2 linked regions of the Variovorax paradoxus genome follow. The protein of the gene in region 1 interacts with the protein of each later gene in a pairwise test. Links are inferred from orthologs where the notes say so. Each region holds a gene or a part of one and is shown on either strand. Other genes may lie near its edges.

Region 1 (3,435 bases):
TGTCGCTGGCCATGTGGCATGCGCCCGCGCTGGTGCACTGGCACCGCGTGGAGCCGGTGAAGAGCATCTTCTTCAGCATCGTCGCGCTGTTCCGCAACTTCGGCGCCTACGCGCTGTTCGGCCTGGCGTGGTTCGGCGTGTTCATGCTCGCTGGCATCGCCATCGGCCTGCTCGCCACCGTGCTGATCGGCGTCGGCGCCATGGGCTCCGACGGCGCAGCCCTGGCGATCGGCAACATCCTGATGATCGGCACGGCGCTGGTGCTCGCGGCGATGTCGCTGGCTTCGACCTGGTTCACCTTCCGCGACAGCTTCGACGCGAACTGAGCCGCGAATTGCCCGCCCTCGCGGGCGGGCGTCGGCTTCAGACCGGCGTGAGCTTCGCCACCGACAACGCCAGCCACTTCACGCCGTGGCGCGCGAACTTCACCTGCGCCCGCGCGTCGTCGCCGGTGCCTTCCAGCGCGGTCACCGTGCCCTCGCCGAACTTGTTGTGGAACACCTGCATGCCCGAGCGCAAACCGTGCGAGGGCGCGGTCTTCTGCGGCGGCACGGGCGGGCTGGCGAAGGTGTCCTTGCCGGCGCTGCTGCCGCCTCCGCTGTAGCGGTTGCCGCCGCCCCCACCACCACCGTAGCCACCGGCACCGCCGCGCGTGCTGCCGTAGCCGCCGCCATAGCCGAAGGCCGAGGGCGCAAAGCCCTGGTTCTTCGGCGTGAGCCACTTGAGCGCGCTTTCGGGCAGCTCGTCGAAGAAGCGGCTCTTGACGTTGTAGCGCGTCTGGCCGTGCAGCATGCGCGTCTGCGAATGGCTCAGGTACAGGCGCTTGCGCGCCCGCGTGATCGCCACGTACATCAGGCGGCGCTCTTCCTCGAGGCTCTCGAAATCGCTCATCGAGTTCTCGTGCGGGAACAGGCCCTCTTCCATGCCGGTGATGAACACGCAGTCGAACTCCAGGCCCTTGGCGGCGTGCACGGTCATGAGCTGCACCGCGTCCTGCCCGGCCTGCGCCTGGTTGTCGCCCGACTCGAGCGCCGCGTGCGTCAGGAAGGCCGCGAGCGGACTCAGCGTTTCGCCTGTTTCGGCATCGGGCGCCAGCGGCTCGTCGAGCACGGGGCGGGTCAGGTCGATGCCCTGGCTGGCGAGCGACTGGCGCAGCTCGTCGACTGGCAACGCCACGGCGTCGCGGCCGAAGCCTTCCTGCGTGACGAAGCTTTCGGCCGCGTTCACGAGTTCGTCCAAGTTCTCGAGGCGGTCGGCGCCTTCGCGGTCGGCCTTGTAGTGTTCGACAAGGCCGCTGTGGTCGAGCACCAGCTCGATGATCTCGCGCAGGCTCACACCTTGCGTCTGCTCGCGCAGCACGTCGATCTTGGCGACGAAGGCCGTGAGGTTCGAACCGGCCTTGCCGCCGACCGCGCTCACCGCGTCGTGCAGCGAGCGCCCCGCGGCGCGCGCCGCGTCCTGCAGGCTTTCGAGCGTGCGCGCGCCGATGCCGCGCGGCGGGAAGTTGACAACGCGCAGGAAGCTGGTGTCGTCGTCCTTGTTCTCGAGCAGGCGCAGGTAGGCCAGCGCGTGCTTGATTTCGGCGCGCTCGAAGAAGCGCAGGCCGCCGTACACGCGGTACGGCACCGAGGCGTTGAACAGCGCCGTTTCAATCACCCGGCTCTGCGCATTGCTGCGGTAGAGCACGGCCATTTCCTTGCGGTCGAAGCCGTCGCGCACCAGCTGGCGCATCTCTTCGACCATCCACTGCGCCTCGGCGAGGTCGGTGGGCGATTCGTACACGCGCACCGGTTCGCCCGGACCCTGCTCGGTGCGCAGGTTCTTGCCCAGGCGCTTCTTGTTGTGGCTGATGAGCTCGTTGGCCGAGTCGAGAATGTTGCTGTAGCTGCGGTAGTTCTGCTCCAGGATGATCTGGTGGCGCACGTTGAACTCGCGCACGAAGTCGGTCATGTTGCCCACGCGCGCACCGCGGAAGGCATAGATGCTCTGGTCGTCGTCGCCCACGGCGATCACGCTGTTGTGCTCGCCCGGCGTGAAGTGGCCGCCGGGAGCGGTGTGGCCCGAAAGCATCTTCAGCCACGCGTACTGCAGGCGGTTGGTGTCCTGGAACTCGTCGACCATGATGTGGCGAAAGCGCCGCTGGTAGTGCTCGCGCACCGGATCGTTGTCGCGCAGCAGTTCGTAGCTGCGCAGCATCAACTCGCCGAAGTCGACCACGCCTTCGCGCTGGCACTGTTCTTCATACAGCTGGTACAGCTCGACCTTCTTGCGGTCGTCGTCGCTGCGCGCTTGCATGTCGCCGGGGCGCAGGCCGTCTTCCTTGGCACCGGCGATGAACCACTGCGTCTGCTTGGCCGGAAAGCGCTCGTCGTCGACGTTGAACTGCTTCATGAGGCGCTTGATGGCCGAGAGCTGGTCTTGCGTGTCGAGGATCTGGAAGGTCGAGGGCAGGTTGGCCAGCTTCCAGTGCGCGCGCAGCAGGCGGTTGCACAAGCCGTGGAAGGTGCCGATCCACATGCCGCGCACGTTGACGGGCAGCATCGAGGTCAGCCGCGTCATCATTTCCTTGGCGGCCTTGTTGGTGAAGGTGACGGCCAGGATGCCGCCGGCGGACACCTGCCCCGTCTGCAACAGCCACGCGATGCGGGTGGTGAGCACCCGCGTCTTGCCGGAGCCGGCACCGGCGAGGATGAGCGCGTTGCCCGCGGGCAGCGTGACGGCAGCAAGCTGCTCGGCGTTGAGGTTGTTCAGCAACGGCGAGGCAGGGCCGCCCGCATCGGCTGCGGACGCGCCGGAAAACAGGTCGTGAGGGAGCATGGGGCCCATTGTAGAAAGCTGCCCCGTGGCGGGCGCCGCCGGGCCCGGGTGACCTTGCGGGCATGACATGGATCAAGGCAGGACGCGCTTGCCTGCGCGGGCCTGCCGCGCTTGCGGCAGATCAAGCGGCACGCCCCGGCCCGGCGGGAGACTGCCTTCCAGTTGCCGGCCCTGCGCGCCGGCCGTCACTGGAAAACAGAACACATGCAAAAGAAACTCGCCCCCGTCTGCATCGCCGCCCTGCTCGCCGCCACGACGGCCCTGCCGGCCACGGCACAGGAAACGCAAGGCAACTGGCTGGTGCGCGCCCGCGCCGTGTACCTGAAGCCGGCGAACCACTCGGCCCCGGTGGCCGACCTGTCGATTCCGGCCGACGCCATCACCATCAACAGCAAGACCATTCCCGAGCTGGACATCACCTACTTCTTCACGCCGAACATCGCGGCCGAACTGGTGCTGACGGTGCCGCAGAAACAGACGGTCACCGTGCAACAGAGCGCGCTGGGCGGGCCCGTGGACATCGGCACCTTCAAGCACCTGCCGCCCTCGCTGATGCTGCAGTACCACTTCATGCCCACCGCGAAGATCCGCCCTTACGTGGGCGCGGGCCTGAACTAC
Region 2 (3,312 bases), 2.0 Mb from region 1 along the record:
TTACATTCGAATCCTTATGCCGCATAAACGTTCACCGTTACATTTTTTCTTCCGCCGGATCGAAAAAACTCATGTAAATCAATGGTTTACGCACGCATTCAACAATTCAGATTAAATTGACATAACTGCGCGTCATCAATATCCTACGCGCCATGCGTTTTTTCGTCCTACCCGCGTCCCTCCTATTTGCCGTCGCTGTTCATGCGGCCCCTCAACAGGAAAAGACCGATGACGAGCTGGCACGAATGCTGGCCGACAAAGGCATCATCGGGCAGCTCAAGCAGGTTCGCCAAACCGTCACAGAGCGCACTTCCGACTTGGTGGTGACCGCCATCGGTTTCTTGGGCGTCCCCTACCGCCGCGGCGGCAACACCGCAGAATCCGGTTTCGACTGCAGCGGCTTCGTCCGCGCCATGTACAACCAGACGGTGGGCCACATGCTCCCGCGCCGCGCCGAAGAGCAGGCCGCGGCCACCGAGAAGATCGATCGCAGCCAGCTCAAGCCCGGCGACCTCGTGTTCTTCAACACCATGCGCCGCACCTTCAGCCACGTCGGCATCTACGTCGGCGAAGGCAAGTTCATCCACTCGCCCCGCTCCGGCGCCCAGGTCCGTGTGGAAGACATGAACGGCAGCTACTGGCAGCGTCGCTTCGACGGCGCCCGCCGCGTGCTCAGCGGCCAGGGCGACGAGGTCAAGGCTGCGGCCATGGCCAACGCCAGCGACTGATTCGATTTCCCCGAATCCAGGACGAAAAAAATCCCGCAACGGCGGGATTTTTTGTGGGCGCTCGAAAGGCGCGGTGACGCCTTTCGATCAGGCCGCCTTCTTCGCCGGCGGCAGGTCGGTACAGGTGCCGTGCGCCACTTCCGCCGCCATGCCGATGCTTTCGCCCAGCGTCGGGTGCGGATGGATCGTCTTGCCGATGTCGATCTCGTCCGCGCCCATCTCGATGGCCAGCGCGATCTCGCCGATCATGTCGCCGGCATGCGTGCCCACGATGCCGCCGCCCAGGATGCGGTGCGTCTCCGCGTCGAACAGCAGCTTGGTGAAGCCTTCGTCGCGGCCATTGGCGATGGCGCGGCCCGAAGCAGTCCACGGGAAGTGGCCCTTCTTGACCTTGATGCCTTCGGCCTTGGCCTGGTCTTCGGTGAGGCCCACCCACGCCACTTCAGGGTCGGTGTAGGCCACGCTGGGGATCACGCGTGCGTTGAAGGCGGCGCTGGACAGCTCCTTGTCGCCCTTCTGCTCGCCGGCAATCACCTCAGCCGCCACATGCGCCTCATGCACCGCCTTGTGCGCCAGCATGGGCTGGCCCACGATGTCGCCGATGGCGAAGATGTGCGGCACGTTGGTGCGCATCTGGATGTCGACCGGAATGAAGCCGCGGTCGCTCACCGCGATGCCGGCCTTCTCGGCGCCGATCTTCTTGCCGTTCGGACTGCGGCCCACGGCCTGCAGCACGAGGTCGTACACCTGCGGCTCCTTCGGCGCGTTCTCGCCCTCGAAGGTGACCTTGATGCCTTCTTTCGTGGCTTCAGCGCCGACCGTCTTGGTCTTGAGCATGATGTTGTCGAAGCGCGGCGCGTTCATCTTCTGCCAGACCTTCACGAGGTCGCGGTCGGCGCCCTGCATCAGGCCGTCGAGCATTTCGACCACATCGAGGCGCGCACCCAGCGTGGAATACACGGTGCCCATTTCGAGGCCGATGATGCCGCCGCCCAGCACCAGCATGCGCTTGGGATCAGTCCCCATCTCGAGCGCGCCGGTCGAGTCGACCACACGCGGGTCCTTCGGCATGAAGGGCAGGCTCACCGACTGCGAACCGGCCGCGATGATCGCGTTGCGGAACTTGACGGTCTGCTTCTTGCCGGTGGTGTCCCAGCTCGTGCCCGAGGTTTCTTCGACTTCCAGGTGGTACGGGTCGATGAAGTTGCCGACGCCGCGAAGCACCGTCACCTTGCGCATCTTCGCCATGGCCGTGAGGCCGCCGGTGAGCTTGCCCACCACCTTGTTCTTGTGGCCGAGCAGCTTGGCGCGGTCGACCGTGGGCGCGGCGAAGCTCACGCCCAGGTCGGCGAAATGCTTGACCTCGTCCATGACGGAAGCGACGTGCAGCAGCGCCTTCGACGGAATGCAGCCGACGTTCAGGCACACGCCGCCGAGCGTGGCGTAGCGTTCGATCAGCACGACCTTCAGGCCGAGGTCGGCCGCGCGGAAGGCGGCCGAGTAGCCGCCGGGGCCGGCACCGAGCACGACCACGTCGCACTCGACATCGACCTTGCCGCCGTAGCTGGATGTCGCCACGGGCGCCGCCGCGGCCGGAGCCGGTGCAGCCGCCTTGGGCGCGGGGGCAGCTGCCACCGCAGGTGCGGGCGCTGCAGCAGCCGGCGCAGGCGCAGCAGCCCCGTCGACTTCGAGCGTCAGCACCACCGAACCTTGCTTGACCTTGTCGCCGACCTTCACGGCCAGCGACTTCACCACGCCGGCTGCCGAGGACGGAATTTCCATCGAGGCCTTGTCCGACTCGACCGTGATGAGCGACTGCTCGGCCTTGACCGTGTCGCCGACGTTGACCAGCACCTCGATCACCGCGACTTCGTCGAAGTCGCCGATGTCCGGCACCTTGATGTGTTGTTCGCTCATTTGGACACTTTCAGTTTGAGTGTGAGAACGTCGGCCGGCAGGGCCGAATTGCGATCGAATTCGCAGGCGGCGGCGATGCCCGCCTCCGCCACGTCGCGCGCGGTGCGCGACTTGTTGTCATAGGCCGCGTGCATGGCGCCGAGCGCAAAGCTGCGTCCCGAGCCGATGGCCCAGTACTGCTTGAACTCGAACACCTCGCGGTAGCTGTAGATGCCGTAGATGCCGCTCGGGTTGGCCAGCAGCATCGTGAACTGGCTCGACTCGTAGGGCTCGTGCTCGTCTTCCTTGGTCTGCATGAAGAACGAGTCCTTGAGCACCGGATGCAGCATCGTGAAGGTGCGGAAGATCTCGTGCTTGCTGCCGAACAACAGCTTCTCGCGATCCTGCGCAGCCAGCGCGTGCTGCAGCGCCAGGAAGTGCGCCGCGGCGCCGGCCACTGCAAACAGGCTCTGGCCGGCGGCATCCTCGACGGTGAAGATCTTCTGGTTCGCTTCGGCGTTGTGCGACATGCGCGTGTCGCCGAAGGTCACCAGCGAATCCGCCGCCATCGTGACCTGGCCGCCTTTGCGGACGGCCACAACCGTGGTCATAGCAGGATGCGGCGGTAGTCTGCGAGCACTTGCCCCAGGTAGGCGTTGAAACGCGCAGCCAGGGCGCCGTCGATCAC

The links.
Region 2: the proteins of GFK26_RS31500 (region 1) and lpdA interact in binary tests that used the Escherichia coli proteins (3 or more experiments, as listed by UniProt). The link is inferred for Variovorax paradoxus from one-to-one orthologs.

Annotation. Positions count from the first base shown.
Region 1 is NZ_CP045644.1:6,789,979-6,793,413, forward strand. The notes cover bases 91-3,213. They hold GFK26_RS31500 (UvrD-helicase domain-containing protein), read right to left. Parts: upstream 2,818-3,213; coding sequence 364-2,817; downstream 91-363. Other genes in these bases: GFK26_RS31495 (BPSS1780 family membrane protein), read left to right, coding at 91-326; GFK26_RS31505 (OmpW/AlkL family protein), read left to right, coding at 3,022-3,213. In the rest of the region: more of GFK26_RS31495, read left to right, coding at 1-90; more of GFK26_RS31505, read left to right, coding at 3,214-3,435. UniProt on the Escherichia coli protein: A helicase with DNA-dependent ATPase activity. Unwinds DNA duplexes with 3'-5' polarity. Translocates on single-stranded DNA with 3'-5' polarity. Initiates unwinding more efficiently from a nicked substrate than double-stranded DNA.
Region 2 is NZ_CP045644.1:4,803,042-4,806,353, reverse strand. What follows is about bases 231-3,230. They hold lpdA (dihydrolipoyl dehydrogenase), read right to left. Parts: upstream 2,646-3,230; coding sequence 816-2,645; downstream 231-815. Other genes in these bases: GFK26_RS22120 (MFS transporter), read right to left, coding at 2,642-3,230; GFK26_RS22130 (C40 family peptidase), read left to right, coding at 231-728. Outside these bases: more of GFK26_RS22130, read left to right, coding at 153-230; more of GFK26_RS22120, read right to left, coding at 3,231-3,235; aceF (dihydrolipoyllysine-residue acetyltransferase), read right to left, coding at 3,232-3,312. UniProt on the Escherichia coli protein: Lipoamide dehydrogenase is a component of the glycine cleavage system as well as of the alpha-ketoacid dehydrogenase complexes.